2 regions of the Comamonas sp. GB3 AK4-5 genome follow, and region 1 is predicted to be linked to the other one. Evidence: riboswitches for the same ligand, from Rfam matches in the RefSeq annotation. Region 1 holds a riboswitch; the other holds the start of a gene.
What was found. A riboswitch is a leader RNA that binds a small molecule or an ion and turns the genes downstream of it on or off. The one in region 1 is predicted to bind FMN.
Positions count from the first base shown of each region.

Region 2: it holds a riboswitch for FMN, as region 1 does, so the genes downstream of both, ribB (3,4-dihydroxy-2-butanone-4-phosphate synthase) here and ACA027_RS05105 (6,7-dimethyl-8-ribityllumazine synthase) in region 1, are expected to answer to the same signal.

Region 1 is NZ_CP166730.1:1,156,414-1,171,798, reverse strand. It holds gene ACA027_RS05145 (branched-chain amino acid ABC transporter permease) at 1-761, opposite strand, end outside; gene ACA027_RS05140 (replication-associated recombination protein A) at 1,162-2,580, opposite strand; gene brnQ (branched-chain amino acid transport system II carrier protein) at 2,863-4,182, shown strand; gene lolA (outer membrane lipoprotein chaperone LolA) at 4,364-4,996, opposite strand; gene ACA027_RS05125 (DNA translocase FtsK) at 5,036-7,360, opposite strand; gene trxB (thioredoxin-disulfide reductase) at 7,641-8,591, shown strand; gene rpmB (50S ribosomal protein L28) at 8,990-9,223, shown strand; gene rpmG (50S ribosomal protein L33) at 9,244-9,414, shown strand; FMN riboswitch at 9,558-9,711, shown strand; gene ACA027_RS05105 (6,7-dimethyl-8-ribityllumazine synthase) at 9,840-10,361, shown strand; gene ACA027_RS05100 (hypothetical protein) at 10,519-10,995, opposite strand; gene ACA027_RS05095 (IS1182 family transposase) at 11,155-12,600, shown strand; gene ACA027_RS05090 (PLP-dependent aminotransferase family protein) at 12,826-14,355, opposite strand; gene ACA027_RS05085 (hypothetical protein) at 14,565-14,912, shown strand; gene ACA027_RS05080 (SOS response-associated peptidase) at 15,349-15,385, opposite strand, start outside.
Region 2 is NZ_CP166730.1:1,595,976-1,611,360, reverse strand. It holds gene ACA027_RS07175 (YbhB/YbcL family Raf kinase inhibitor-like protein) at 1-537, shown strand, start outside; gene ACA027_RS07170 (helix-turn-helix transcriptional regulator) at 541-1,437, shown strand; gene ribB (3,4-dihydroxy-2-butanone-4-phosphate synthase) at 1,504-2,205, opposite strand; FMN riboswitch at 2,310-2,478, opposite strand; gene ACA027_RS07160 (putative quinol monooxygenase) at 2,575-2,865, opposite strand; gene ACA027_RS07155 (MarR family winged helix-turn-helix transcriptional regulator) at 2,976-3,494, opposite strand; gene ACA027_RS07150 (JmjC domain-containing protein) at 3,623-4,750, opposite strand; gene ACA027_RS07145 (peptidylprolyl isomerase) at 4,985-5,509, shown strand; gene ACA027_RS07140 (ferric reductase-like transmembrane domain-containing protein) at 5,782-7,173, opposite strand; gene ACA027_RS07135 (PepSY domain-containing protein) at 7,269-7,601, opposite strand; gene ACA027_RS07130 (PepSY domain-containing protein) at 7,759-8,127, shown strand; gene ACA027_RS07125 (response regulator transcription factor) at 8,127-8,816, shown strand; gene ACA027_RS07120 (sensor histidine kinase) at 8,813-10,219, shown strand; gene ACA027_RS07115 (hypothetical protein) at 10,361-11,194, opposite strand; gene dut (dUTP diphosphatase) at 11,540-11,989, opposite strand; gene ACA027_RS07105 (hypothetical protein) at 12,061-12,588, opposite strand; gene coaBC (bifunctional phosphopantothenoylcysteine decarboxylase/phosphopantothenate--cysteine ligase CoaBC) at 12,770-13,984, opposite strand; gene ACA027_RS07095 (CTP synthase) at 14,089-15,385, shown strand, end outside.

The DNA.
Region 1 (15,385 bases):
CCGCCGATGACGGCGCCTGCCAGATTGCCGATGCCACCGAACACGGCTGCCGTAAAGGCCTTGAGCCCAGGCAGAAAGCCCATGGTGTGCTGCACCGTGCCGTAGTTGGAGGCCCACATGATGCCGGCGATGGCCGCCAGCACGGCACCGATGATGAAGGTGGCCGAGATCACCATGTCCGGACGCACACCCATCAGCGCGGCCACACGCGGGTTCTCGGCCGTGGCGCGCATGGCACGCCCCAACTTGGTGTAGTTGACCAGGTAGACAAGGATGGCCAGCGCCATGGCCGTGACGGCCAGGATCAGGATTTGCGTGGGCGTGATCACCGCGCCCGCCACCTCATAGGGCTCGGGCGGCAGCAGCGTGGGATAGGCCTTGGGATTGGGCTTCCACAGCATCATGGCCAGGGCCTGCAACAGAATGGACATACCGATGGCCGTGATCAGCGGGGCCAGGCGCGGGCTGTTGCGCAACGGCCGGTAAGCAACTTTTTCGATGCAGAAATTCAGACATGCAGCCACCACGCAGGCAATCAGGGTGGCCAGCAGCAAGATGACCCAGCCCGGCGCTCCGGGCATGGCCTCTTGCATCATGCCGACGCAGCTCCAGCTGGTCAGTGCCCCCACCATCAGCACTTCGCCATGGGCAAAGTTGATGAGCTGAATAATGCCGTACACCATGGTGTAGCCCAGGGCTATCAAGGCGTACATGCTGCCGAGAACCAGACCGTTGATGATCTGCTGCAGCAAGATATCCATACGTTGCATCCTCTCTTCAGGTCACAGGCTTGCTTTCAGGCCACCGATTGACCCGAGCGCCCATGCGCTTGCTTTTCCCTTAGCAAAAAGCCCGCCAGAAATATTTCGGGCGGGCCTGCCGGAAAAAGGAATGGCTGCACGTTATGGACTTGCCGGCCTCCCCAAAATGGGGTTTCCCCGGGCCGTTGCGGGACAGGTTTGCATTAGTGCCCGGGCCGCATGCCAGGCGCGCCCACAGCCACCCATGCCGTAGATGCAACGGCTGTGCGGGATAGACCAGAAAGCGGTTAATGCAGAACACGCATCAATGCCACAACCCGCTACGGGCAGGCAAAGACGGCGGAGCGGCCGCATGCGACTTACGCGCCGTTACCCCGGCACCACAGTCTTCAGCCCGGTGTCAGCTTGCGGAGTCTGGACGCGCTTCGGCGGGAGCGTCCGCAGGCGCCGCACCCTCGGCCTGGCGCGCCGCCGCATTCATGGCGCGCAGCTGCGCCAGCTTGTCGCCGATCTTGATCTCCAGCCCGCGCGGCACGGGCTGGTACAGGCGGGCTTCTTCCATGCCATCCGGGAAATAGCGCTCGCCAGCGGCAAAGGCGCCTTCCTCGTCGTGGGCATAGCGGTAGCCCTTGCCCCAGTCCAGATCCTTCATCATCTTGGTGGGGGCATTGCGCAAATGCATGGGCACGGGCCGGGTGCTGTCGTTCTTCACCAAGCTACGCATCTGGTTGTAGGCGTTGTAGCCGGCATTGCTCTTGGGGGCCACGGCCAGGTAGATCACGGCCTGGGCCAGGGCCAGCTCGCCCTCCGGGCTGCCCAGGCGCTCATAGGTGAGTGCGGCCTCGTTGGTGATCTGCATGGCGCGCGGATCGGCCAGGCCGATGTCCTCCCAGGCCATGCGCACCAGGCGCCGCGCCATATAGCGCGGGTCGGCCCCTCCGTCGAGCATGCGCACCAGCCAGTACAGGGCGGCGTCAGGGTCGGAGCCACGCACCGACTTGTGCAGCGCGCTGATGGTGTCGTAGAACTGCTCGCCGCCCTTGTCATAGCGGCGCATGCGCTCACCCAGCACCTGCAGCAGCCAGGCATCGGTGATGGCCTCCACCTTGGCCTGCTCGGCCGTGATGGACAGGGTTTCCAGCGTGTTCAGCAGGCGGCGTGCATCGCCGTCGGCGTAGGCGATCAGCCGGTCAAGCGCTTCGCTTTCGATAGCTGGTACCGCGCCCAGGGCCTGCGCTTTGAGCACTATTTGCTGCAATTCCTCGGCCGTCAGGCTTTGCAGCACATAGACGGCAGCGCGTGACAACAGGGCCGAGTTGACCTCGAAAGAGGGGTTCTCGGTGGTGGCACCGATGAAGGTGAACAGCCCGCTTTCCACATGCGGCAAGAAAGCGTCCTGCTGGCTTTTGTTGAAGCGGTGCACCTCGTCCACAAACACGATGGTGCGCTGCTGCAGCAGGCTGTCTCTGGCCATCTGGGCTTTTTCCACGGCCTCGCGAATATCCTTGACACCGCCCAGCACCGCGCTGATGGAGATGAACTGCGCATCAAAGGAGTCGGCCATCAAGCGGGCGATGGTGGTCTTGCCCACGCCCGGCGGCCCCCACAGGATGCAGCTGTGCGGCCGCCCCGACTCGAAGGCCAGGCGCAGCGGCATGCCCGCACCCAGCACCTGCTGCTGGCCCACCACCTCGCCCAAGGTATGGGGGCGCAGGCGTTCGGCCAGCGGCTGGTGGGCGGTGGATACCGCCGCAGCGCCACCACCGCCGGCGGTGCCAAACAAATCGGTGCTTGCAACAGGTTTTCGGGAAATAGCCATATATCAGAAGTTCACATCGGGCAAAATGGGGTTTCAGCGGACAAACGCTCTCCATTGGCGAGGTCACCCCTCACCCCCATGGTGCTACAGCGCCTTCCGGCCCGTCAGCCACAAGCTTAACGGCCCTGCCCTGCCCGACTCGGTTGCCGCCCGCTGCCACCCAGCAAGCAGGCTGCCTATTGGCTTCGACCTCCGAAGCCTGTTGCCGAGTCCCCGCTTTCACTTGGTTTGCAATGTTTTAACGCATCCCCTGCCGCAGCGCCGGGGTGCAGGGCTTTTGGTATGACAACACTCAAGACGCAGGACCTGCTGGCCCTCGGCTTTATGACGTTCGCGCTATTTCTGGGCGCGGGCAACATCATCTTTCCCCCCATGGTCGGTCTGGCGGCAGGCGAGCATCTGTGGAGCGCCGCCCTGGGCTTTTTGCTCACCGGCGTAGGCCTGCCACTGATCACCGTGGTGGCCCTGGCCCGCGTGGGCGGTGGCTTGCAGACCATCACCACCCCCATAGGCCGGGTGGCCGGCCTGCTGCTGGGCGTGGCCGTGTACCTGACCATTGGCCCGCTGTTTGCCACGCCGCGCACGGCCACCGTGTCGTTTGCGCTGGGCGTGGCACCCTTTGTGGGTGACAGCCCCTGGTCGCTGGGCATCTACACCGTGGTGTACTTTGGCCTGGTGATGCTGCTGTCGCTGTTCCCCGGCAAGCTGGTGGACAACATCGGCAAGCTCATCACTCCGGTGCTGATCCTGGCCCTGGTGGTGCTGGGCGGCGCGGCCTTTATGCTGCCCGCCGGCGAGCTGATGGCCAGCGCCCCCGCCTACCTCAGCCCCGACCTGGCCCTGGGCCAGGGCTTTGTGCAGGGCTACCAGACCATGGACGCGCTGGCCGCCCTGGTGTTTGGCATCGTCATCGTCAACGCCATCAAGGACAGCGGCGTGCAGGAGCCGCGCCTGCACCAGCGCTACACCATCATCGCCGCCCTGATTGCGGCCACCGGCCTGGCCCTGGTCTATGTTTCGCTGATCTATCTGGGCGCCACCAGTGGCAGCCTGACGCCTGACGCAACCACCGGCGTGAAGATCCTCACCAGCTATGTGCAGCACACCTTTGGCCCCTGGGGCATGGTGCTGCTGGCGGTGGTGATTTTGCTGGCCTGCCTGACCACGGGCGTGGGCCTGGTCAGCGCCTGCGCCGCCTATTTCAGCCAGCTGCTGCCCTACTCCTACCGCAGCATGGTGGTGGCGGTATCGCTGCTCAGCATGGCCATTGCCAACCAGGGTCTGGAACAGCTGATTACCGTGGCCGAGCCCGTGCTGGCCATCATCTACCCGGTGTCCATCGCCCTGGTGGCACTGAGCCTGCTCTCCGGCCTGTGGAAACAGGCCCGCCGCGTCTACGCGCCGGTGATGGGCGTGGCCCTGGTGCTGGGCCTGATCGATGGCGCCAAGACTGCGGGCCTGGTCGACGCTCCGCAATGGCTGAGCACCCTGCCCGGCGCCGCCATGGGCATGGCCTGGCTGACGCCGGTGCTGGCCGCACTGCTGCTGGCAGCGGCTGCCGACCGGGTGTTGCCAGCCCCGGCTGCAGCGGCACAGGTCTGATTCCCTGCAGGACCAGCAAAAAGGGCATGCCTCTTGCGAGGCACGCCCTTTCTTCATTCCCACGCCGAAGGGCTGACAGGACCCAAACCTCAAGTCTTTCAAGCCCCTAACGCATAAACCACAAGCTCAAGCAGCTCCTGATTTCAAAGCAGCGGCCAGGCGCCACCGCGCCGCTTATTGCTTACTGCTTGAGCACATCCACCCCCGCCGGCGGCGTGAAGCGAAAAGCCGATGCTGGCAGCGACGGCAGCACTTGCAGCTGGGCAAAGCGAATCAGCGAGCGCTGGCCAAAGCTGTCCAGGATTTCCAGCGCCGCCAGTTTTCCGGCGTCAAAGCCCACGCGCACCTCGCGCAGTTGGTTGTCGGCCGCCTTGGGCGTGGCTTGCACCCATTCCATGCCCTCGGCATCGGGGGCATTGGCCAGGCCGAAGTCCTTGCGCAGCCCCTCCAGATCGGTGGCCGAGGCCAGAATCGCCGCCGGCGTGCTGCCCAGTGCCTGGGCCTGGGCGCGCTGGGTGACCTGGTTCAGGTCCTTGTCCAGCATCCACAGCGTTTTGCCATCGGCCACGATCAATTGCTCGAAGGGCTTGGTGTAGTTGAAGCTGAACTTGCCCGGCCGCTGGAACTGAAATTCACCGCTGCTGGTCTTGCTGCGACCCGGCTGGCCGTCGCGCCCGGGGGAGGTCACGGTCTGGGTGAACTGGGCCTTGCCCGCCTGGGCGGTTTTCATAAAGGCCTCCAGGCTGGAGAGGCCGTCGGCCATGGCCCACAGCGGCAGCAGGGACAGCGCCAGGGCGGAAATCGTCTTGCGCATGCGCAAACTCCTTAATCGATAGGAAACGGCGCGCAGCCGTTATTCATCCCCGCGGCCGGGCACCAGCACTTCGCGCTGGCCGCTGGCCGTGAGGGAGCTGACCAACCCGGCCTTTTCCATCTGCTCCAGCAGATTGGCCGAGCGGTTGTAGCCAATGCGCAGCTTGCGCTGCACGTAGGAAATGCTGGCCTTGCGGTCTTTCAGCACGATTTCCACGGCCTGGTCATACATGGGGTCTTGCTCGCCATCTCCACCACCTTCGCCGTCACCCCCGCCGCCCTCATCGGACATGGAGGACTCCAGCACGCCGTCGATGTAGTCGGGCTCGCCCTGCTCCTTGAGGTAGCTGACGACGCGGTGCACCTCATCGTCCGAGACAAAGGCCCCGTGCACGCGAATCGGCAGGCCGGTGCCGCTGGCCATGTAAAGCATGTCACCCATGCCCAGCAAGCTTTCGGCCCCCATCTGGTCCAGCACGGTGCGGCTGTCGATCTTGCTGGAGACCTGGAAGGCGATGCGGGTGGGGATGTTGGCCTTGATCAGGCCGGTGATCACGTCGACGCTGGGGCGCTGGGTGGCCAGAATCAAATGAATACCGGCCGCGCGCGCCTTTTGCGCCAGGCGGGCAATCAGCTCTTCGATCTTCTTGCCCACCACCATCATCAAGTCGGCCAGCTCGTCGATGACGATGACAATATGCGGCAGGCGCTGCAACGGCTCTGGCGACTCCGGCGTCAGGCTGAAGGGGTTGCCAATGATTTCGCCCTTGGTCTTGGCGTCGTCTATTTTGGTGTTGTAGCCCGCCAGATTGCGCACACCCAGCTTGCTCATCAGCTTGTAGCGGCGCTCCATCTCGGCCACGCACCAGTTCAGGCCGTTGGCGGCCATCTTCATATCGGTCACCACCGGGCACAGCAGATGGGGAATGCCTTCGTAGACCGACATTTCCAGCATCTTGGGGTCGATCATCAGCAGACGCACATCCTTGGCCTCGGCCTTGTACAGCAGCGACAAGATCATGGCGTTGATACCCACCGACTTGCCGGAGCCGGTGGTGCCGGCCACCAGCACATGGGGCATCTTGGCCAGGTCGGCCACCACGGGCTTGCCCTCGATGTCCTTGCCCAGGCCCATGGTCAGCATGCTCTTGGCCTCGTGGTAGACCTGGGAGCCCAGCACCTCGGACAATCGAATCGACTGGCGCCGCGCATTCGGCAACTCCAGCGCCATGTAGTTCTTGCCCGGGATGGTCTCGATCACGCGCACCGACACCAGGGACAGCGAGCGCGCCAAATCCTTGCCCAGGTTCACCACCTGCGAGCCCTTGACGCCCGTGGCGGGCTCGATCTCGTAGCGGGTGACCACCGGGCCCGGCGTGGCCTGCACCACATGCACTTCCACGCCAAAGTCCTTGAGCTTTTTCTCGATCAATCGGCTGGTCATCTCCAGCGTGTCGGCGGAGACGCTTTCTTGCTTGGCAGGCGCGGCATCCAGCAGGTCCACCTGGGGCAAGGCGCTGTCGGTCATTTCCTGGAACAGCGGCTTTTGGCGCTCCTTGATCACGCGCTCGCTGGGCACGACCGGAGTCTGCACCGGGGTATTGATCTGCACCGGCTTGGGCTGGTAGGCCTCTTCGGCGCTGACATGCACCTCTTCCAGCACATCGCTGCGCTCCTTGGCTGCGCGGCGGCCCACGGCCAGGTCCTTGACCTTTTCACGGTGTTGCTGGCCGATGCGCACCAGCGCATCAATGCGCGCACCCAGGGCTTCGGCCACGCCGCCCCAGGAGAAATGGAACACCAGGCTCAGGCCCAAAATGAGCAGCATGATGCCCATCAGCCCCGAGCCGGTGAAGCCCAGCCAGCCCACGCTGGCCTTGCCCACCATATAGCCCATCACGCCACCGCCGTGGCCGGGCAGCGCGGCCTCCAGCCGGTACAGGCGCGACCATTCCAGCGCCGTGCTGGCACCCAGCAGCAGCAGCAGGCCCAGCCAGAACTGCAGCTTTTCCTGCCACAACTGGCCCACCAGGGTTTCGCCACGCATCCAGCGGCGCAGCGAGCGCCACCAGGAGAAAACAGCAGCCAGCACCGCCCACCAGACGGAGTAACCAAAGCCGAAATACGAGGTATCGGCCAGCCAGGCGCCCAATCTGCCGACCCAGTTGCGCACGACCACGCCATTGGCCTGGCCACTGGTAGACCAGGCCGCATCTTGGGGGGAGTAGGTGAACAGTGCCAGCAGCCAGAAGGTGAGCGCCAACAGCGCCACCACCAAGCACACCTCATGTCCAAAACGAACAATGCCCGCTTTCGGCGGGGCTTTGGCAGACGAGGCGTTCAAGGCATTGAAAGTAGAAGTCATATGCAAGGCGGCTAGCTTACCCCAGCGTTTCAGCGGCATCCAGGATTCCGGAGCCTGGGCAAATGCAAACAGTTGCAACAAAGCTTGCCATACCAGCAAGCAAGCTGCCTACAACAGCCCGATTCGGCACAGGGCTCTTGCCCTTTCTACAATACCTGTTTGCTCCGGTCCAGCGCAGCGTGCTGCGGCTGGCTCCGGCCCCTGCCTTTGTGGCACCGCCATTGCACCTCGCAGTTGCGGCGCATACAAAGCGCCATTTTCTTGCTTGCTGATTGCGCACATGACCTCTCCGCTCCACGCCAAAGTCCTGATCCTCGGCTCCGGCCCCGCCGGTTACACGGCTGCCGTCTATGCAGCACGTGCCAACCTCAACCCCCTCTTGATCACCGGCATGGCCCAGGGCGGCCAGCTGATGACCACCACCGAGGTGGACAACTGGCCCGCCGATGCCATGGGCGTGCAAGGCCCTGAACTGATGCAGCGCTTTCAGGAGCATGCCGAGCGCTTCAAGACCCAGATTGTGTTCGACCATATCAGCAAGGTTGATTTTTCCAAGCGCCCCTTCACCCTGACCGGTGACAGCGGCACCTACACCTGCGACTCCCTCATCCTGGCCACCGGCGCCTCGGCCAAATACCTGGGCCTGCCCTCGGAAGAAGCCTTCATGGGCCGCGGTGTTTCCGCCTGTGCCACCTGCGACGGTTTCTTCTACCGCGAGCAGCCCGTGTGCGTGGTCGGCGGCGGCAACACCGCCGTGGAGGAAGCGCTGTACCTGTCCAACATCGCCAGCAAGGTGACCCTGGTGCACCGCCGCGACAAGTTCAAGGCCGAGCCCATCCTGGTGGACAAGCTGATGGACAAGGTCAAGGAAGGCAAGATTGAGCTGAAGACCCACTTCACACTGGACGAGGTGCTGGGCGACCAAAGCGGCGTGACCGGCATCCGCCTCAAGCACACCCAGGACGGCCACACCGAAGAGATCAAGCTGCAAGGCGCCTTCATCGCCATCGGCCACCACCCGAACACCGACATCTTCCAGGGCCAGCTGGAGCTGGAAAACGGCTACATCGTCACCCAAGGCGGCTTGAAGGGTTTTGCCACCCAAACCAGCGTGCCCGGCGTGTTTGCCGCCGGCGACTGCCAGGACCATGTCTACCGCCAGGCCATCACCAGCGCCGGCACCGGCTGCATGGCAGCCCTGGACGCCCAGCGCTTTCTGGAACAGGAATAAGCATCACCTCCCGGCGCCGCCCGGGTGGTTGCTGAACTGTCGCATCCTTGCGACTGCGCCAAGGCCACATCGCTTGAAACTGGCACAGCGCAGGCCAGGCTGCCGCGCAAGGGCCGCCCCGCCGCGCTGGCAGCGTCCCCCTCCGGCGCGTAGCGCCAGAGAGGGGTGAAGGCGCGCAGCGCCTCAGGGGGTGATTCCAAGCCCCTTCAGGGGCTTTTTCATTTCCTGGCTATAATCCCTGGCTTTGCTGGATGTGGGACGTCTGTACCAACAGATTGGGACATGGATAGCAAACGGGTTACCGCCACCCATTCAAACTGGCGAGGTGAGGTTGTCGGCACAACCCTGCACAGCAGGGGCTCAGAGCCGGCGGCCGATTCAACTATCGGAGTGTCCCAATGGCACGCGTATGTGAAGTTACGGGCAAGAAGCCCATGGTGGGCAACAACGTTTCCCACGCCAACAACAAGACCAAGCGTCGTTTCCTGCCCAACCTGCAGTACCGCCGTTTCTGGGTGGAAAGCGAAAACCGTTGGGTGCGCCTGCGCGTTTCCAGCGCTGCTCTGCGCCTGATCGACAAGAACGGTATCGACTCCGTGCTCGCAGACATGCGCGCCCGTGGCCAAGCTTAATTTCCTGAAGGAGAAACACCATGGCTGCTAAAGGCGGACGCGAAAAGATCAAGCTGGCTTCCACTGCTGGTACCGGTCACTTCTACACCACGACCAAGAACAAGAAGACGATGCCTGAAAAGATGTCGATCATGAAGTTCGACCCCAAGGCTCGCAAGCACGTCGAGTACAAGGAAGCCAAGCTGAAGTAATTCGGCCTGATTCCCCAAAAAACCGCCACCGGCCCCGGCCCTGGCGGTTTTTTGTTGCCCGCGTCCGCAGCAGGCTCTTACCGAGGTGACAGTGGATGGCGCCGGCAGCGTCCTACAATGTCCACGTTGCCCACCAAGGGCGACAACGTTCTCAGGGCGGGGTGAAACTCCCCACCGGCGGTATGCAGCCTAGGCTGCGAGCCCGCGAGCGCTTGCCAGGCACAGCCCCGGCAAGGTCAGCAGATCTGGTGCGATGCCAGAGCCGACGGTCACAGTCCGGATGAAAGAGTAACGTGAAGACCTGTCCCCCAGCCTGGGGCGGCAGCGCATGGGTGCGGCATGGCCGCGCCATGTGCAACCGTCTCTGGCTGCGCTGCCTTCGCGCGCCCTGATTCATTTGTTCCACGTCTTTCCAGACCAACACCATGAATCAGATTTCGGTTTCCCTCCCCACCACCAGCGCGGCCAACCCTGCACTGGCCCAGGCCCGCATCGCCATCATCAGCGCCAACTGGCACAGCGACGTGGTCCACCAGGCCCGCGACGCCGCCGCACGCCGCCTGACCGAGCTGGGCGCTGCCCCGGCACGCATTCACCAGATCGATGTGCCCGGCGCCTTTGAAATCCCGCTGATGGCGCAAAAGCTGGCCCAGTCCGGCCAGTTCGATGCGGTCATTGGCTGCGCCGTGATCGTCAACGGCGGCATCTACCACCACGAGTTTGTCTCCACCGCCGTGGTCGACGGCCTGATGCGCGTGCAGCTCGACACCGGCGTGCCCGTGTTCTCCGTGGCGCTGACACCCTACAACTTCCAGCATGGCGAACTGGTGGACTTCTTCCGCCAGCACTTCATCCAAAAAGGCGAGGAAGCCGCCCATGCCTGCGCCCAGACCCTGGCCCAGCATGCGGCCATTGATGCGCTGCTGGAGCAGGCTGTGACGGCTTGATTTGAGAGTGTTTTAGGCTTCTGGCGCTTGCTGCAGGCGCTGAGGCAGCTATCAAATAAGGAATCCCCGCGGGCTGTTTGGCTTGGCGGGGATTTTTATTGACTAAACGTTGGATGGCGGCCTTCGGCCAGGAGCTGCCGGTCACCTACTGTGCAGGCTAGTGCCACTCTTCATCAGTCAGTCGTTTCAATTCATCAACTGCAGCACGAAAAGCAGCCTTGTCAAATACAGCCTTTTGGCTGGGCATTTCCCATGCAACTGAAACAACGATGCCATTGCGCACATCCGTAGCGCGACCGATTCTTAGCCATGACACTGTTTGAGTATCAACCTGTTGCTCTACCACAGCAACAGTGCAGCTCATGTCCATATCGTCTGGACAAATCAATACTGGCACTATCGTTGATGAACTTTCATCTTTGGGTTCCAAGAGATACCAAGCATTCTGTAAATCGGATTCATCAACCAGCCACCCTTGAGCAGGGACAAGTGTGTCAGTTGAATCAGTCCCCAGAGCATCGGAGGAAATTACCCCTTTAGCCCACATCTCAAGCGGTGTTCCATCAATCAAAAGGACAGGATGCGGAGCTTTTGCACAGAGTGACCTATGCATTCCAGCGTCAATTGTGTTCATACTTGGGGCACATCAATTTTTAGAAATCCGACGAAAGTCGCGGACGCATGCTAACGCAGCAAGCTGAAAGACAGCTCTGGGTCGAGGCTGTGTGAAAACGCTTGGCCGCTCACGCTTCAAAATTTAAAATCACAGCACCCGGTTTTAGCGAGGTGACCCATGAAGCGATTCATTGAAGGCCAGGCCCGCGAGCAAGTGACCTTGCTGCCCGAGTGTCTCGATGACTTTGTGGGTGTAGACAATCCCGTGCGCATTGTCGATGCGTTCGTTGAAGAACTGGACTTGTGTTCGATGGGCTTTGATGGGGCAACACCTGCAGCCACAGGTCGCCCGGCTTATCACCCTGCGGTACTGCTCAAGGTCTACATCTACGGGTATCTCAACCGCATCCAATCCAGCCGCTGCCTGGAGCGTGAAGCGCAGCGCAATGTGGAGCTCATGTGGCTCACTGGCCGTTTGTCACCTGACTTCAAAACAATCGCTGATTTCCGTCGAGATAACGGCGCAGGCATCCGCAATGTATGCCGCCGGTTCGTAGTGCTGTGTCGTGATCTGAAGCTGTTTACCAAGGCTCTGGTAGCGATTGATGGCAGCAAGTTCAAAGCCGTCAACACTCGTGACAAGAACTTCACCTTGGGCAAGATTGACAAGCGCCAACAGCAGATCGAAGAAAGCATTCAGCGCTACCTGGCAGATCTGGATACAGCAGATCGCACGCAGCCTGCGGAGCTTGAGGCGCGGACCACCCGACTCCAAGACAAGATAGCCTTGCTGCGCAAACAAATGCAGGCACTCGATGAGGTGAAGGAACAACTCAAAGAGCAGCCGGACAAGCAGCTATCAACAACAGACCCAGATGCCAGATCCATGGCCACCAGTGGCCGAGGCTCTGGCATGGTGGCCTATAACGTTCAGGTAGCGGTAGATGCCAAACATCATCTGATCGTCGCCCATGAAGTGATCAATCAAGGCCATGACAGAAGTGCTCTTGCTTCCATGGCACTGGCTGCACGCAAGGCCATGGGCAAACGCAAGCTGCAAGCCATTGCGGACCGTGGCTATTACAGTGGTGAGCAGATCAAAGCATGCGAAGACACTGGTGTAGCAGCCATTCTTCCCAAGCCCAATACATCTGGTGCGCGTGCCAAAGGCCGCTTCGATCGCTCAGACTTCATCTACATCCAGAAAGATGACGAATACCAGTGCCCCGCAGGACAGCGGGCCATCTACCGCTTCACCCGCGAGGAGGCAGGTCTGCAAATGCGACGCTACTGGAGCAGCGCTTGCAAACAATGCCCAATCAAATCCCAGTGCACGCCCAGCGATTACCGCCGCATCAGTCGATGGGAGCACGAAGACGTCGTGGAGCGAGCGCAGCAGCGTTTGGACCAAATGCCTGACGCCATGATGGTGAGAAGGCGGACGGTGGAGCATGTGTTCGGCACGCTCAAGCATTGGATGGGGTACACGCACTTCCTAACCAGGCGGCTGCCGAATGTGAGCACCGAGATGAGCTTGAATGTGCTGGCCTACAACCTTAAGCGAGTGCTTGGAATTCTTGGGTTCGCAAGAACCATGGCTGCAATGCGTCTGGTAGGCAGGTGAGCCCTTTTAAAGGGTGAAATTGGAGTCAGAAACGGCGTTGGATGCCCGATTGGGAGGGGACAGGTCGTTCTTGAGGGAAAAAATCTTCAACACCACGAAATGCAAGAGCTTGTTGACCCATTGGCTGAGATGCCGGTGAAGTTTTTGAGTTTCCACACAGCCTCGGTCGAAAGCCAACACTCCCACTTTCCAAACAGCCCATAAAAATAAGCACAGTCTTCAAAACTAAGCCCTCACCAACACCAACTCCGGCCCCGCAGCCCGCAGCTGCTCATGCATCAGTGCCCCCAGCGTCTGATAGGCCTGCTCCACCGCCGAGGTAAAAGGCAGGCCGCAACTCAGGCGAATAAAGTTTTCATAGCGCCCGGTATTGGAGAACATGGGCCCGGGCGCGATGCGCACGCCGCGCGCCAGGGCCTCGTCGTACAGGGCCATGGTGGAGATAGCGGGCGGCAGTTCCACCCACAGGCTGAGCCCTCCGCGCGGCAGGCTGAAGCGGCTGCCCACGGGAAAGTAGCGCGCCACGGCCTGGGCGGCCTGCTCGCGCTGCACCTGCAGCTGGGCACGCATGCGGCGTAGATGGCGCTCGTAGGCGGGAGAGTCCACGCTGCGCGCGGCCAGCAGTTGTGACCAGCTTTGCATATTGCGGGTGCGCGAGAACTTGAGCATTTGCAGCCGCGCATGCCAGCGGCCCCCGCTCATCCAGCCCTGGCGCAGGCCGGGGGCAAAGCTTTTGCTGAGCGAGACGCAGTAAATCACGCAGCCCTTGTCACCCGGCTGGTCCCAGGCCTTGGCCGGGCGTGCGGGCTGGGGGGTGTCCATGAACTCGCGGTAGATATCGTCCTCGATCAGCGCCAGCCCATGCTCGGCGCACAGCTGCACCAGGCGCTGCTTGTGGGCATCAGGCATGACGCTGCCCAGGGGCATTTGCAGATGCGGCACCACCACCACGGCCTTGAGGCGGGGCTCGTTGCGGGCGGCGAGCTCCAGCGCCTCCAGCGAGATGCCCGTGTGCGGGCTGCTGGGGATTTCCAGCGCGCGCAGGCCCTGGGCCTCGATGGCCTGCAAGATGCCGAAGAAGGTGGGCGACTCCACCGCGATCACATCGCCGGGCTGGGCCACGGCGTCCAGCGCCAGGTTCACCGCCTCGGAGTTGCCATGGGTGGCACTGACCTCGTCGGGCGCCAGGGTCAGGCCAAAGCGCAGCGCATGGTGGGCCATGGCCTGCTGGAACTCGGAGTGGGTGGTCGGCGCAGATGGGCCATAGACCAGCACATCGGGCTGCTCCTTGAGCAGGCGCACGGCCAGCTTGTTCAGCGCCGTGCCATCGAACAGGCTGGGGGCAGGCATGGCACTGCCCAGGTCCACCACCAGCGGGCCGGCCAGGCGGGCTTTTTCCAGAATCACCGAGATGCGCTCGTTGATGCCGGCAAACAGCTGGGGGTCAGGCTGCAGCGGCAGATGCATATCGGGCTCGCGTGCGGCGGGCACGGCAGCCAGTGTGCGGGGCGCACAGACAAAATAGCCCACGCGCTCGCGCACCTCGACGGCACCCTGGGCCTCCAGCCAGCGCAACACCTGCAGCGCCGTGGACAGGCTGACCTGGTGGCGCTGGCGCAGCTCGCGCACCGAAGGCATTTGCATGCCGGGGCGCAGGCTGCCGCTGGCAATGGCCTGTTCATACACCTGGGCCAGTTGGCGGTACAGCGGTAACTCCGAGGACGAAGGCGGGGGCGAGGCAGTGGAGCGGGGCATGGGCAGATCAGCCAGAAGATGGACCAGGCAGGACCCCATGATGCCGCAGGCGCGGCCCGCTCAACAGATACAGAACGACATGCCCGCATGCGGAACAGGGCGCCTGTTTCGCTGCTGTTCTGCTTTTCTGTTCCGCAGGCTGTGCCTGTTGCAAACAGGGCGCGATTTTTATGCTGGAGGCCTTGCAACACCACTTTGAAAGAACGCCCATGTCTACCGCCGCCACTGCACAACCACAGCGGATTGATCCGCGCACCACGCCTGTGCTGTGCCTGCCACCAGGCTGGCGTTTGCTGTGCCTGGAAGGCCGTGTGGGCGTGCGCAGCGGCCCGCTCGTATGGGGTCAGGTACTGCTGGCCCAGCAGCGCGAGCTGGCCTGCGGCCAGCTTATCGAAGGTGGCCACGACGGCATGCCGGTGTGGCTGCATCTGCACAGCCTGGATAGCAATCCCGTGCAGCTGCAGCTGCTGGAGCCTGCGCCGCAGCCCAGTTGGGTGGCAGGTCTCTACGCAGCGGTGCGCAGGCTGCTGGGGCGGCAACAGCCTGCTGCGGCCTGAGTCGTTCGGGTTCTGCTTTTGCTTGTGCCAAGGGACACAGCGGCCTGCTGCAAACCGGCCCTCACCCCGACCCTCTCCCGCAAGCGGGAGAGGGCGCAAGACAAGGGGCCTGCCCCCATCCCTGCCTTCCCCCGAAGGGGAAGGAGCAACACCGGGCGGTTGTGCGATCCAGGGCCGCTGCCCCCGTATTGCCCCTCGCCCCTCGGGGAGAGGGTGGGGGTGAGGGGCTGTCCCCAGGTATTCACATGCTGGTCTAGGCCAACAGGCTCTCGGCAGCTGTTCAATAGAAAATCTTTGGAGGACCAGCTGCAGCCACTGCTGCAAACCTTCCTTCACCCCTGCCCTCTCCTGCAAAGGGAAGAGGGAGCGAGACAAGGGGACGATTTGCTTTGTTTGCTATAGCGCTCAAGAAAACGCGGCGCTTCCCCAGCAATGTTCAATCAAACAAGCCCTTGGGCTTTTTGTCCTTTTTG
Region 2 (15,385 bases), 440 kb from region 1:
TCCAACCGCAATCCCCACCTGGCATGGAGCGGTGCGCCTGCGGGCACCCAGTCATTTGTCATCGTCTGCCATGACCCCGACGTGCCCAGCCGCGGCGATGACGTGAACCAGGAAGGCCGCGTCGTGCCTGCCGATCTGCCACGCGTCGACTTCTTTCACTGGCTGCTGCTCGACATTCCCGCCAGCACCACCCAGATCGAGGCCGGCGCGCATTCGAGCGGAGTGACACCCTCTGGCAAACCCGGCCCAAGCACCGGCCAGGGTCTGCGCCACGGCATCAACGACTACACCGCCTGGTTTGCGGGCGATGCACAGATGCAGGGCGAATACTATGGCTATGACGGCCCCTGCCCACCCTGGAACGACATGCTGGTGCACCGCTACATTTTCACGGTCTACGCGCTGGCCACTCCCACGCTGGCCGTAGAAGGCCCGCTGACAGGCCCCCGTGTGCGGGCCGCACTGGCCGCTGCCCCTGTGCTGGGACAAGCCAGCTTGACCGGCCTGTATCGCCTCAACCCCTCCCTACCTCTTTGAGCGGTGAGCAGGCCCAGCACCATCACCGCATTACCGCAGCAAAGCGCCCAGGCCCCGGCAGGGGCCGGCGCCCACTGGTTGCTGCCCTCTGCGGCGCCGGTGCTGCGGCAGGGCCTGTGCGCTCTGGCCCAGCCCTGCCTGGCACAGGCCCAGCACACGCCACGGTTTCTGTTTCACGACGCCACCGTGCTGCTGGTTGCAGCGGGACGGCTCGATGTCGACGCTGGCGTCAGCCAGCTTTCGGTGGATGCGCCCACATCGCTGCTGCTGATCGAGCCAGGGACATGTGCCGATCTGCAAAAAACACCGGGTGGCGCCGAGCAACGCTTTCGCTCGGTTTTCCTGACGCTCTCCAGCACACTGCTGGAGGCATTCCACCAGGCACATCAGCAGACGCATGGCGCACGCACACAGAACAGCAGCCAGCCCGTGCCCTATCAGCAGCCCCTGCTGGATGATGAGCTGGCGTCCACATTCCGGCGGGTGGTCGACAGCGTGAACATCCAGCGTGTGAGCGATGCACGCCTGCAGCACCGGCTCATGGATTTCCTCCTGCTGCTCGCCGAGCGCGGCCATGGCTTTCAAGATGCCAGACAACGCGGCACTGCGGGGCGCTTGCGCACCTTGATGGGGGAAGCACCCGAGCAGCGCTGGACAGCACATGCCGCAGGGCAGGCCCTTGCCATGAGCGAAGCCACATTGCGACGCCGCCTTGCCGGCGAGGGCGTGCGCTTTGAGCACTTGCTGGCCGACATCCGCATGCACCACGCCATGATGCTGCTCCAGACCACTGCCTGGAGCATTCCCCGCATTGCACAGGCCTGCGGCTACCAATCCCGTGCGCGCTTCGCCGAGCGATTCCGCACACGCTTTGGCTACCTGCCCTCCGCCGTCCGCTGACACCTGGGCAGCAACGCATAGGCCGGTGGTCGCAACATGCAGGCATAGCAGGCCACCACGGTGACTTTAGGCCGCCCACACCGACTGCGCCTGCGGCGTCTGCTGGCAATACACCACCAGATCGGCAATGGCCAGCAACGGCAGCCCATGGGCGCAGGCATAGTCCAGCACCTGTTGGCCACGCGTCATGCTGCCATCAGGGTTCATCAGCTCGCACAACACCCCCATGGGCCGCAGACCGGCCAGCGCGGCCAGGCAGACCGAGCCTTCGGTATGCCCCTGGCGCGCCAGCACGCCACCCGGGTGGGCACGCAGGGGGAACACATGACCGGGGCGCACCAGATCTTCGGGCTTGGCGTCCGGGGCAATGGCGGCCTGTATGGTGATCAGCCGGTCACGCGCGCTCACGCCGGTGCTCACGCCCTGGCGGGCCTCGATGGTGACTGTGAAGGCCGTGCTGAATGCGCTTTCGTTGTGCTGCACCATCTGCGGCAGTTGCAGCTGCTGCACAGTCGCATCGGTCAGACACAGGCAGACAATGCCGCTGCCGTCACGTATGAGCTGGGCCATGGTCTGCTCGGTCAGGCGCTCGGCCGCCAGGATCAGATCGGCCTCGTTCTCGCGGTCGTAGTCGTCCATCAGCACCACAGGCACGCCGTTGCGCACGGCCTGTAATGCGGCATGCACGCGCTCGCGCACGGCCACGACATCGGAAGAAGGCTCGGGGAATGCGGGCGGCTGGCGCTCCGCGATCGGGGTTTCAAACATGCAAACGCTCCTCAATAAAAGGTGGAGAAGACGTTTTCGGGGCACGCAGCAAGGCACGCGCGCCAGGGCAAGGCCGCAGCCCTCCCCCGCGCAGCGCGCGCTTTGCCCATCTTCTTTCATCCGGACTGTGACCGTCGGCTCTGGAGTGGTGCCAGATCTGCTGACCTCCCGGCGTGAAGCCGGGAGCGCTCGCGGGCTTGCGAGGGCCCAGCGGTGTGCACCGCAGCCTCGCCTACCGCCGGTGGGGAATTGCACCCCGCCCTGAAGACGTGTTGGCATGGGCCAACTCCGCCATTCTAGGGAGGCCAGCGCCTTGCCTGCGCGCCAGCATTTGAGGCGGATCAAGCAAGCCCGCCCCAGACGCCCCCGTTACAGCACATCCGTTGCGAAATGCTGCACCACCTCAGTCAAATCCTGGGCCAGATACGAAAGAGTGTGGGCCTGCTCGAAATGCAGCCTAAACGCAGCTTCGTCATCAAAGCGCTCCCACAGCACAAAGCGGGAAGATGTTGCGCTGTCGTGGTGCACGACAAAGATCGAGCAGCCAGGCTCCAGCAGTGTCTTTTCGGCCAGCACCTTTAAAGCCAGGCAAGCCTCATCAAGACGGGCCAGATCTTTGAGCCGCAGTTCAGCCGTTACGTAATAACCGGAGTGGAACATGGGATTCTCCTGTGGAAGATAGGTCGCCATGGCGGCGAGGCGGAAAGTACAGCAGAGATGACATGACGCGCCTTCAAATAATCAGCCAGCTACATAAATGCATAAAAAAATCAGCCCATAGCTTGCGGTTCGTTCAGCCCATCCATCTGGTTCAGCTTGCGCATCAGTTGGTTCAGCATATGGCGCTCCTCGGCATTGAAGTGGCTCATCAATCTGGCCACCCAGGCATAGTGGCTGGGCAGGGCCTGAGCCAGCATGGCATCGCCGGCCGGTGTCAGGCGCACCACGCGGGCACGCGCATCGACAGGGCCTACCTCACGGCTGCACAGGCCAGACACCACCATGCGGTCGATGATGCGCGTCATGGTCTGCGAGGTCACGGACACACCTTCTGCCAGCGCCCCCACCCCCAGGCCATCGGGATTGCGTTTGAGCAGCAACAGTACAAAGAACTGGGTTTGGGACAGCCCGCAGCTGTTGGCCAGATTGGCCTCGAAGGCGGTCAACATCTCCTGCGTGGCCGATGCCCAGACCAGCCAGGTCTGCAGGCCCTGCACATCGGTGTTGCCATAGACGGCACCGAAGCGCTCCAAGGTGTCGTAGCTGGGCAGGTCTTTGAGTTCAAACATGGGCATGGCTTTCTTGGCATTTAATGTAGCTGGCTACATATATGCCGTCAAACCCTGTAGAAGCGGAGATAAAAAGGACAGCAAAAAGGCTGCCGCAGCAGCCTTGGTGGGGTGAAGCGAGAAACCGCTTACGCGGGCACGCTATGGGCCCAGCCCGCATCCACCCAGCTGGACAGCAGCTCCAGCGCGTCGTCGCTGAACTGCTGCACCTCGCGCACCGCAAGGCGGCGGGTGTCGGCCAGCTGCTGCATCAGCTTGGCATCCTTGCCGCCGGCCAGATAGCTTTCGCCATTGATGAAGATGTGCTTGGCGTCATACAGCATGCGGGTGCGGCGGTTCAGCACCACGCCCTCGATCATGCCGAAGTCCTCGGCCGGCTCGAACCAGACATGGGGCTTGGGGTCGCTCATGTACTCGCCCAGGGCGCGCTCCAGCGCCAGCGGCTCGGCCAGGGCCTTCTTCAAGGCCTCGCGGGCAAAGTCGTAGAGGTCGGTGGGAATGGCGCCGGGGTGGCTGATGGCGGGCTGCTTGGGGTCTTTGTAGACCACTTCCTTGGGCGCCTCGTCCGGCGCATCGGACATGCGCAAAAGGATTTCACGTGCCAGCTCGTCCTGCTTGGGCGAGCGAAAGCCCACGGAATAGGTCATGCACTCGCCCTCGGCAATGCCGTCATGCGCCCACTTGGGCGGCAGGTACAGCATGTCACCGGGTTCCAGCACCCATTCCTCTTCGGGCTCGAAGTTGGTGAGGATCTTCAGCGGCACGCCTTCTTGCAGCGAGAAGTCTTTTTGCCGACCAATGCGCCAGCGACGCTTGCCATGGGCCTGCAGCAAAAACACATCGTAGTTGTCGAAGTGCGGACCCACGCCGCCCTGGTCGGTGGCAAAGCTGATCATCAAATCATCCATGCGCGCATCGGGCACAAAGCGGAACTGCTGCAGCAGATCGTGGGCGGACTGCAGATGCAGGTCCACGCCCTGCACCAGCGCGGTCCAGCCGGGTTTGGTCAGCGAAGGCAGCTTGCGGCGCGGGAAGGGGCCGTGGGAGAGCTTCCAGGCGCCTTCACCCAATTGCTCGATCAAACGTGCTTCCACGCCCTCTTCACCGGCCAGTGCCAACAGCTGGGCGCGATTGAGCAAGGGCTTGAAGCCGGGGATGGCCTGGCGGATCAAGAGCGGTTTCTTGTGCCAGTAAGTGCGCATGAATTTCTCGGGCGAAATGCCGCCGAGCAGTTGGAGAGGCGATTGGATGTCCATGGCGTTTCCTGGGGCGCCACCCGAGGCAGCACCACAATCAGATAGGTTGCGAAGCAAGCCCATCGATTGCGGTCGACGGCCTGCGAATGGCGGCAATTGTCCCATGCACGCAGCAGCCCCGCCTTGCGGGGGCGCAAAGCCGGTGCAGCCCCAGGACGGTACCGGATCGCTACAATTCTGGCCTCCCGCACGGGCCACGGACGGCCCATGCACCTAGATGAAAAAGGCACAGACATGGAAATCACCGAACAATGCGTGGTCGCACTGACCTGGGTGCTCAAAGACACCCTGGGCGAAGAGCTGGATGTGCTGGACGAGCCGGTGGAGTTTTTGCTGGGTGGCTCCGACCTGCTCAAGCGCATCGAGGAAGCGCTGCAAGGCCATTCCGTGGGCGCCACGTTGGACCTGCACCTGGAGCCCGAAGACGCTTTTGGCGACTACATCGACAAGCTGATCTTTCTGGAGCCGCGCAAGCTGTTCCCCGATGAGCTGGAAGAAGGCATGACCTTTGAAGGCAGCGCCCTGCCCGAAGGCTGCAACCCCGAGGCGCCCAAGGATGCGCTCTACACCGTCACCGACATCTACCCCGAACATGTGGTGCTGGATGGCAACCACCCACTGGCAGGCATTGCGCTGCGCATCCACCTGAAGGTGGAAGCCGTGCGCGAAGCCACCGAAGAAGAAGTCGGCCGCGGCAGCGCCGGTACCGGTTTCTTCCGCGTGCAACCCCAAGCACCCGGCAACGACTTGCTGCATTGAACCCGGCCCAGCGCCCCAAAAAAGAAAAGCACCCAACTGGGTGCTTTTATCGTTTTTGATAGCTGCCAATCCAATCTGACATTGTTCTGCAAGCAGATTACTTGAATTGCAATATCCGGCTCTACACACCGCCTACGGCCTATAAAACCGGCACATCCCAAGCCAGGGCACCGCGCAAGGGCCGCCTTGTCTCCCTGGTTGGCGCTGGTGCCGTCCCCCTCCATCGCGTAGCGATAGAGGGGGGGAAGACGCGCAGCGGCTCAGGGGGTGGCTTATCTCATCTCGAATGCCTCGCGGTGCAGGCGCCAGCGGCCGCCCTGTGCCCGCATAGCATCGGCACCCTGCTGCAGGGCATTGCCCAGGCCCTGCGGGCCACACACCCAGATGTCCAGCGCCGCGCCATGGCGCTCCAGATCCTCGGGGTGTAGCCGCTGACCCTGGGCCGCATCGTGCACCGTCAGCGATACAGGGGGACTGGCCTCGGCGCACAGCGCCTGCACACGGGGCAGCAAGGCGTCATGGGCCGCATCCCGGGTGCAATAGTGCAGATAGGCAGGCAGTTGGCCCGCAGTTGCCACAGCATCGGGCTGACGAGCTTCCAACCAGGCCATAAAGGGCGTGATGCCAACACCGCCGGCCACCCAGACCTGGGTTGGCGCCTGCGTGGCATGGCCGACCTGGCCATCAAAACACCCATAAGGGCCTTCAATCTGCATGGCCATGCCCGGCTTCAGGCTGCGGTGCAGCTGGGCCGTGTAATCACCCAGGGGCTTGATCACCAGGCGCAGCAGCGGCCTGCCATCGGGCGTGTAGCCACAGGCGCCCGGGGCACTGGCCACGGTAAACGGGTGGGCACCTTCACGGGCATCCCAGCTGGCAAACACAAACTGCCCGGCACGGTGACCCGGCCACTGCGCGGGCAATGCGCACAGCACTTCCAGCGGGTCCTGCCCCGGCTTGTCACCCAGCAGTTGCACGGCATGCACCTCGGCCGCATAGCGGCGCGCGCGGCCGATGCGCCCCAGCAGCGAGCACAGTGCAGCCACCGAGCCCAGTGCCATCAGCGCCCCCATCAACCAGCCCACTGGCTGCTGCCAATAGGTTTGTGGCAGCAGCACCAGGCTGTGCCAGACCAGGGCCAGATACAGCACCGGCATCACGCGATGCACCCAACGCCAGGGCTTGTAGGGCAGCAGGCGCTGCCACAGCGTCACCACCACCAGCACCAGCAGGGCGTAAAAAGCCCATTCCCCCATGTCCTTGGCCAGGCCGCGCCCATCGGCCAGCCAGGACAGCATGGCATCACGCGGCGGGCGTCCGGCCGTTCCCCAGCCGGCCTTGATCCAGCCTCCGGCCTCCTTGGCCCCCCAGTGCAGCACGGCGGCCACCGTGGCACTGATGCCCAGCCATTTGTGCAGGCGATAGACCTGGTCCATGCCCCCCAGCGGGCGCTCCATCCAGGGTTGGCGCAGCGACAGCCACATGGCCAGCGACATCATGCCCACGCTCCACACACCGCTGAGCAGCAGCACATCCCGCCGCAGCAGCCAGACCAGCTGGATGTCGCCACCACCCAGACCCTGGCTTTGCTCTATCCACACCGCCAGCATCCAGGCTGCGGTCAATACGGCCGACCACAAGGCCCATACTGCGCGCACTCGCATACATCCTCCTTCTTTTTCTACAACGCTCTCACCGCCATCGCACTGCGGCTGCGTGCCGGGCGGAAGTAGCGCCACCCAGCATGCACCGCCTTGACTTAGCGCTTGTTGCGGCTACGCAGCACGGCGCCGGTGCTGCCATCCACATCCAGCTTCACCCAGGTGCCCTGGGCATCGCGGGCCTTGACTTCGTAGTGGCTGTGGTCCCATTCGATCTCGCGCAGATCGCGATAGCCTGCGGCTTCCAGGCGGTCATAGACTTGGCGTATGGTCAGCCCCGGCTCGGCTTTCCAGCTTAGAGCCGTGGGTGCAGCAGCCTGGGCCACTGCCGGGGTCTGGGCCATGGCCACGCCAGCCAGGCCGGCAGCCAATGCCACAGCAGCCAGTTGCACACCAGCGGAACGCGAGAACTTGTGAAAAATACGGGTCATGACAAACACTCCTTGTGAAACAGCGCCCGACACCGTGCCGGGCTGAAGCCATTGTTCAAAACCCGGGGTGAACCCAAGCTGAAGCAGCTGTTCATCTCAGGTTCATGGCCCTCCCGCTATAAAAACCATATCTGTTTGTCTGCCGGAGACTGTTGCCATGACCTCTTCCCCCCCTCACCTGCGCCGCCCCCTGCCGCGCTCTTTGCTGTGGCTGGGCGCTGCCGCCTTGGTGGCAGCCCTGTGGGGCGGGCTGCTGCTGGGCCTGCCCGAGGCCCACTCGGACAGCCGCGATCACGAGCTGGCCCGCCAGGCCGTTCAACAGGGCAAGGTGTTGCCGCTGCGCACCGTGATCGACCAGGTGGAGCGCGAGTTCCAGGGCCAGGTCATCAAGGTGGAGTTCGAGCATGACGACGGCGAATTCATTTACGAACTGCGCGTGCTGCAGGCCAATGGCCAGGCGCTGAAGATTGAGCTGGATGCCGTGAACGGCAGGGTGCTCAAGGTCAAGCAGAAAGGAAAGAAGTAATGCGGATTCTGGTAGTGGAAGACGAACCCACGCTGCAGGCCCAACTGGCCCATGCCATCACCCAGGCTGGCCACACGGTGGAGACGGCTGCCGACGGCGAAACCGCGCGCTACCTGGGCGAGGTGGAGAGCTTTGATGCCGCTGTGCTGGACCTGGGCCTGCCCGTGGTCGACGGCCTGAGCGTGCTGCGCCACTGGCGTGCCCAGGGCCGCAGCATGCCGGTGCTGATCCTGACGGCACGCAGTGCCTGGCACGAGAAGGTCACCGGCATGGACGCCGGCGCCGACGACTACCTGGCCAAGCCCTTTCACATGGAGGAGTTGCTGGCCCGGCTGCGTGCCCTGCTGCGGCGCCTGTCTGCACACAGCAGCGCCCAGTGGCAATGCGGCAGCATCTTGCTGGACACGCGCCAGGCAAGCGTGTCGGTGGACGGCCTGCCACTGGTGCTGACCAGCCATGAGTTCAAAATCCTCTCGCTGCTGATGCAAAGGGTTGGCGAGGTGCTGTCGCGCACCGAGCTGTCCGAGCATCTCTACCCCCAGGACAGCGAGCGCGACTCCAACACCATCGAAGTCTTTGTGGGCCGGCTGCGCAAAAAACTGCCCGCGGGCAGCATAGAGACCGTGCGCGGCCTGGGCTATCGCCTGCTGCCTGCGCAAGGCATGGACGACGGAGCGGCCTCGGCATGAAGTGGCACCCATTCCCCGCATCGCTGTCGCTGCGCAGCCGCCTGCTGCTGGGCACCTTGGTCTGGATCACCTTGGCACTGGCCCTGGCCGGCTGGGGCTTGCGCAATCTGTTTCACGAACATGTGGACCAGCAGCTGCAAGACCAGCTGGTGCGCCAGCTCGATCAGCTGAGCGCATCCGTCAACCTGGACACGCGCCGGCGCGTGGACGTGGCCCCCATGGCCGGCGATGCGCGGCTGGAGCGCCCGCTGTCCGGCCTGTACTGGCAGGTGGATGCCCTGACCGAAGACGGCAGCGTGGAGCACAGCGGCCTGGCCCGCTCGCGCTCGCTATGGGACCAGGATTTGCAACTCCCCGCTACCTTGCCCGCACCCACTCAAGGTCGCCGTGGCTATAGCGTGCTGGAGCTGCACGACAGCCAGGGCAATGCGCTGACGGCCGTGAGCCGCCCGCTGCAACTGCCGGAAGCCGATGCACCGCGCCTGCGCCTGACCGTGGCCGCCGACCAGGCCTTGCTGGCCGAGCCGCTGCAGCGCTTTACCACCATGCTGCTGGTCGCACTGGGCCTGCTGGCAGGCGGCCTGCTGCTGGCCGTGGCCGTGCAGCTGCACCTGGCACTGCACCCGCTGCGGCTGCTGCGCCGGCAGTTGGCCGCTGTGCGCACCGGCCAGGCCGCACAGCTGCAGGGCCAGTTCCCCAACGAGCTGCAGCCCCTGGTGAGCGAGTTCAACCATGTGCTGACCGCCAACGCCGACATCGTGCAGCGCGCCCGCACCCAGGCCGGCAACCTGGCCCATGCGGTGCACACCCCGTTGAACGTGCTGGGCAATGCCGCCGCGCAAGAGCACTCACCGCTGGCCCAGCTGGTGCGCGAACAGGTGGCCACGGCCACGCGCCAGGTGGACTACCACCTTGCCCGCGCCCGCGCCGCCACCGGCGTGCGCGCCACCGGCCTGCGCACGCCGGTGCAGGCACCGCTGCAGGCCTTGCTACGCACCATGGAGCGGCTGCATGCCGGGCGCCAGCTACAGTTCTCGCTGCATGGAGCCAACGCGGAGATGGCTTTCCGTGGCGAAGAACAGGACCTGTTCGAGATGCTGGGCAATCTGCTGGACAACGCCGGCAAATGGGCCGCAAGCCAGGTGCGCCTGGAGGTACAGCGCGAAGGCGATAGCCTGTGCTTTACCGTGGACGACAACGGCCCCGGCATTGCCGACGACGCACAGCGCCAGCGCATCTTTGAACGCGGTGAGCGCCTGGACGAGCAGCGCCCCGGCACCGGCCTGGGGCTGGACATCGTGCGCGAGCTGGCCCACACCTATGGCGGCAGCATAGAGGCCCTGCCTTCTCCCCTGGGAGGCTTGCGCATGCGCTTGTGCCTGCCTGCAGCAACCCAGGAGTGACGCGCTCCTATTTCAAACAAAATCACCTCCTGGCACAATACCCGTCTGCATAGTCTGCTCTCTTATATGGAGCAGCACTGCACACAACCAGCCCCTGTCCCCGCCTTCCCCCAGCGGGGGAGAGGCCATACAGGCAAGCGCTCAGCCCCCGTGCAAGGCCTTGACCACCTGGGCCAGCGTGTCCGCATGTGGGAACAACCAATCAGCCACAGCGCCCAGCACCACGGCCGCCACCAGGGCACTCAGCATGGGCTTGTAGCTCAGGCGCAGGGCAGCTAGCAGCCAACCTTCGCGCTCCACCACATACAGGGTGCGCGCCATCAGCAGGGCAAAGGCGACCTCCATCGCCACAGCCAGAAACAGCTCCGAGCCCAACACCAGCCACAACAGCGAACCCGCCCCCGTGGCCAGCAACAGCAGGCCGGCAAACAGCAGCAGCACGGGCACCAGCACCACGCCCTCTCCATCCAGAGCGTCCAACCCCGGCACCTCCAGTGCCGAAGAAGAGGCTGAGGCGGCATCGGGCAGACCAGGCAACTCCAGCTGCGACGCCTCCCCCTCACCCCACTGCCCGCTGGCACCGCCGCCACCAAAAGCCCCACCCTGCCCACTTTCCAGGCCCGCATCCGTGGGCGATGCTTTGGTATAGCTGCCGGAAGAAAGGTCCAGGGGCATATCTGCGCCATCCTGGCGCAGCATGCAGCCGGCCCATAGCCGTACCAGCAACAGATAAATCACATAGCCGCCGCCCAGCGCCAGCCCGTAGCGCAGGCCCATGCTGTGCACACCTGCGTGCAGCAGCCCTCCACTCAGGGCCAGCATGCAGCCCAGGCTCAACACACCCGTGAGCAACGCATGCAGACGCAACCAATAGCGTTGCTGCAAGCGCCGGCGCATGCGTGCCTCCTGCAGAAGCTGCACACGGGTCCAGTTGGACAGCGTTTGGGGAGAGGGACGTTTGCCGGATGGGGCCATGGTTTTACAGATGATGGAGCGCAAGACCGGTGACGCCATCCCCTCACCCCAACCCTCTCCCCTTCGGTGCGAGGGAGCAAGACCAGGGCACAGTGCATGCAACTGGCGCTCCCCACATCAGGGACACCGCGCAAGGGCCGCCCCGCCGCGCCGGTATCGTCCCCCTGCTATGCGAGAACGAAAACGGCGCGTAACGCCCCAACGGGGCATTTACCCCACCGACGTTGCATCAGGACATTACGTATCAAACTGACGCAGCCTAGATCAGCAGACAGCGAGCAAGGGCCGCCCCGCAGCGAGGCTGTCGTCCCCCTAGGGGGAAGGCGCACAGCGCCTCAGGGGGGATTAATGTTTCCCGGTGGAGCCGTAGCCACCTTCTCCACGCTCGGAGACGGCTTCAAATTCCTCGACCAGGTTGAACTGGGGCTGCACCACGGGCACGATGACCATCTGGGCCAGGCGGTCCATGGGCTGCAGGGTGAAGGCGGTGCTGGAGCGATTCCAGGCGCTGACCATGAGCTGGCCCTGGTAGTCGCTATCGATCAGGCCCACCAGATTGCCCAGCACAATGCCGTGCTTGTGGCCCATGCCGGAGCGCGGCAGGATCATGGCGGCGTAGCCGGGATCTTTTAGGTAGACCGCCATGCCGGTGGGCACCAGCTGCCATTGACCGGGCTCCAGGGTCAGCGGCGCATCGATGCAGGCACGCAGGTCCAGTCCCGCGCTGCCGGGCGTGGCATAGGCGGGCATGTTCTCGCGCAGGCGCGCATCCAGGATTTTCAGGTCAACGTTCATGGCAATACAGGGGAAGGCGGCGCAACACCGCCTGCTTCAAAAAATACAAGGCCTGCATTGTGCCGTGCAGCCTAGCCCTTGAACGATTGAATCCCTTTGCGCACCCCATTGACGATGGCGATCAGCAGCACGATGGCGCCAAAGCCGGGGAAGGCCATGCCCACCACCGCCAAAATTGCCAGCAACACAATATGGCCAGGGGTGATACGGAAGCCGGTTTTTTTCTTTTCCGGGGTCTGGCTTTGCTGCATCGCCTGGGGCGCGGACTTGCGCGCTTCGCGGCGGGCGGCCCGCTCACCATTCGTTTGCCCCTGGCGGCCACGGCTGCGCTGGCCAGCGGGCTGCGCCCCCTGGGTGCGCTCCTGCGCTTCGCGCTGGGCTTGCTCCACGGCCGCCAGAGCCTGCTCGCGCAAGCGCTCCCAGGCCGATGCAGGCTGGGCACCCGGAGTCTGCAGGGCATCACTGCCCGTGAAATCGCTGCGGCTGCTCTGCTTCAAAGCCCGGAGGGAAGCGGGATACAGCGCGCTTTGGCGCAGCATGGCATTCACATAGCGGACATAGTCGCCACCACGCGGGCCTTCGTAACTGGAAATGGACATAGCGCTTCAGCCTAACAAAAAACGGGCGGCAGCACCCGCGAATACTGCAATACACGGCCTGCCCTCTTCTCCACTGCGCAGGCTGCCAGCGGGGAATGGCAAGATTTCGGCCGGCGCGGGCCTCAACAGACCTGCCAAGCCTAGCGCATCCCTCACAACGAAGCCATCAGCCCCAGGCTGATTACTTCACCAACCTGCGCGCCAGCTCCTGCACCAGTTGCACACCCAGCTGGGTCTTGGAGGCCCGGGGCAGCTCGCTGTGGCCCTGGGCATCCACCAGCAGCAGGGCATTGTCGTCCTGGCCGAAGGTGGCGGGGCCGATATTGCCCACCAGCAGCGGCACATCCTTGCGTTGGCGCTTGGCCGTAGCATGTGCCAGCAGGTCATGGCTTTCGGCGGCAAAGCCCACGCAGTACAGTGCGCCTTTTTGGGCACGCTCGGACTTCGCCACGGTGGCCAGGATGTCGGGGTTCTCGACAAAGGCCAGGGCCGGCACATCGCCCGAGCCGTCTTTCTTGATCTTCTGGTCGGCCGCATTGGCCGGGCGCCAGTCGGCCACGGCAGCCGTGGCGATGAACACATCGGCACTGCCCACCTGCGACTGCACGGCGGCCAGCATTTGCTGGGCCGACTGCACATTGATGCGTTGCACGCCGCGCGGCGTGGCCAGGTGCACCGGGCCGGCCACCACGATGACCTCCGCCCCGGCGGCCTTGGCGGCGGCGGCGATGGCAAAGCCCATCTTGCCGCTGGAGAGGTTGGTGATGCCGCGCACCGGGTCTATGGCCTCGAAGGTGGGGCCGGCCGTGATCAGCAGGCGGCGCCCCAGCAGCAACTTGGGCGCAAAAAAGGCCTGCAGGTCTTCCAGCAGCTCCTCGGGCTCCAGCATGCGGCCGTCACCGGTTTCACCACAGGCCTGGTCGCCCACGCCCACGCCCAGCACCTTGGCGCCGTCCTTGGCCACCTGGGCCAGATTGCGCTGCGTGGCCGGATGGGCCCACATTTCGCGGTTCATGGCCGGGGCCAGCAGCAGCGGTATGCGGTCTATGGGACGGGCCAAGCACATCAGGCTGAGCAACTCATCGGCCCGGCCCTGGGCCAGCTTGGCGATGAAGTCGGCGCTGCAAGGTGCGATCACAATGGCATCGGCCTCGCGGCTGAGGTTGATGTGGGGCATATTGTTGGGCTCGCGCGCATCCCACTGCGAGCCGTACACCGTGCGCCCTGACAGGGCCTGCATGGTCACCGGGGTGATGAATTGCTCGGCCGCCTCCGTCATCACCACCTGCACGGTGGCACCTGCCTTGATCAGCAGACGGCACAGGTGGGCCGACTTGTAGCAGGCCACGCCTCCGGAGAGGCCCAGCACGATGTGTTTTCCAGCAAGCAGTGTCATGAGGCGGGAATTTATCAGACTGGCTCCAAGGTGATAGCCAGGTCGCCGCATGCATCCACCGGGGTGGCCCCTATAATTCGAATTTCCCACCACCAATAAAAGACATGACCAAGTTCGTCTTCGTCACCGGCGGTGTGGTGTCTTCCCTGGGCAAGGGAATCGCCTCAGCCTCCCTTGCTGCGATCCTCGAATCGCGCGGCCTCAAAGTCACCCTCATCAAGCTGGACCCCTATATCAACGTGGACCCCGGCACCATGTCGCCGTTCCAGCACGGCGAAGTGTTCGTGACGGACGACGGCGCCGAGACCGACCTGGACCTGGGCCACTACGAACGCTTCATCGAAACCCGCATGAAGCAGTCCAACAACTTCACCACGGGCCGCATCTACCAGTCCGTGCTGGAGAAGGAACGCCGTGGTGACTACCTGGGCAAGACCGTGCAGGTCATCCCCCATGTCACCAACGAGATCCAGGAATACATCAAGCGTGGCGCCGGCATGGGCACGCCCGATGCCGTGGACGTGGCGATCTGTGAAGTCGGCGGCACCGTGGGCGACATCGAATCCCTGCCCTTCCTGGAAGCCGCACGCCAGTTGGCCCTCAAGCACGGCCCCAACAACTCAGCCTTTGTCCACCTGACCTACCTGCCCTATATCGCAACGGCAGGCGAGCTCAAGACCAAGCCCACCCAGCACACGGTGCAAAAGCTGCGCGAAATCGGCATCCAGCCCGACGCCCTGCTGTGCCGCGCCCAATACCAGGTGCCGGAAGAGGAAAAGGCGAAGATTTCGCTGTTCACCAACGTGCCCGAGTGGGGTGTGATCTCCATGTGGGACGTGGACACCATCTACAAGGTGCCCCGCATGCTGCACGAGCAGGGCCTGGACGGCCTGATCTGCGACAAGCTGCGCCTGAACACGCCCCCCACCAGCCTCAAGCGCTGGGATGACCTGGTGCACGAGACCGAGCACCCACAAGGCGAGGTCCAGGTGGCCATGGTGGGCAAGTATGTGGAGCTGTCCGACGCCTACAAGTCGGTCAACGAAGCGCTCAAGCACGCCGGCATGCAAAGCCATGTGCGCGTGAAGATCACCCATGTGGACTCGGAAACCATCACCGACGCCAACGCCAAGCAACAGCTGTCCCAGTACGACGCCATTCTGGTGCCCGGCGGTTTTGGCTCGCGCGGTGTGGAAGGCAAGATCTCCACCGCCAAGTTCGCCCGTGAAAACAAGGTGCCCTACCTGGGCATCTGCCTGGGCATGCAAGTGGCCACCATCGAGTACGCCCGCCATGTGGCCGGCCTCAAGGGTGCCAACTCCACCGAGTTCGATCCGCAAACGCCCAACCCCGTGATCGCCCTGATCACCGAGTGGAAGGACGAGGACGGCACGATCAAGA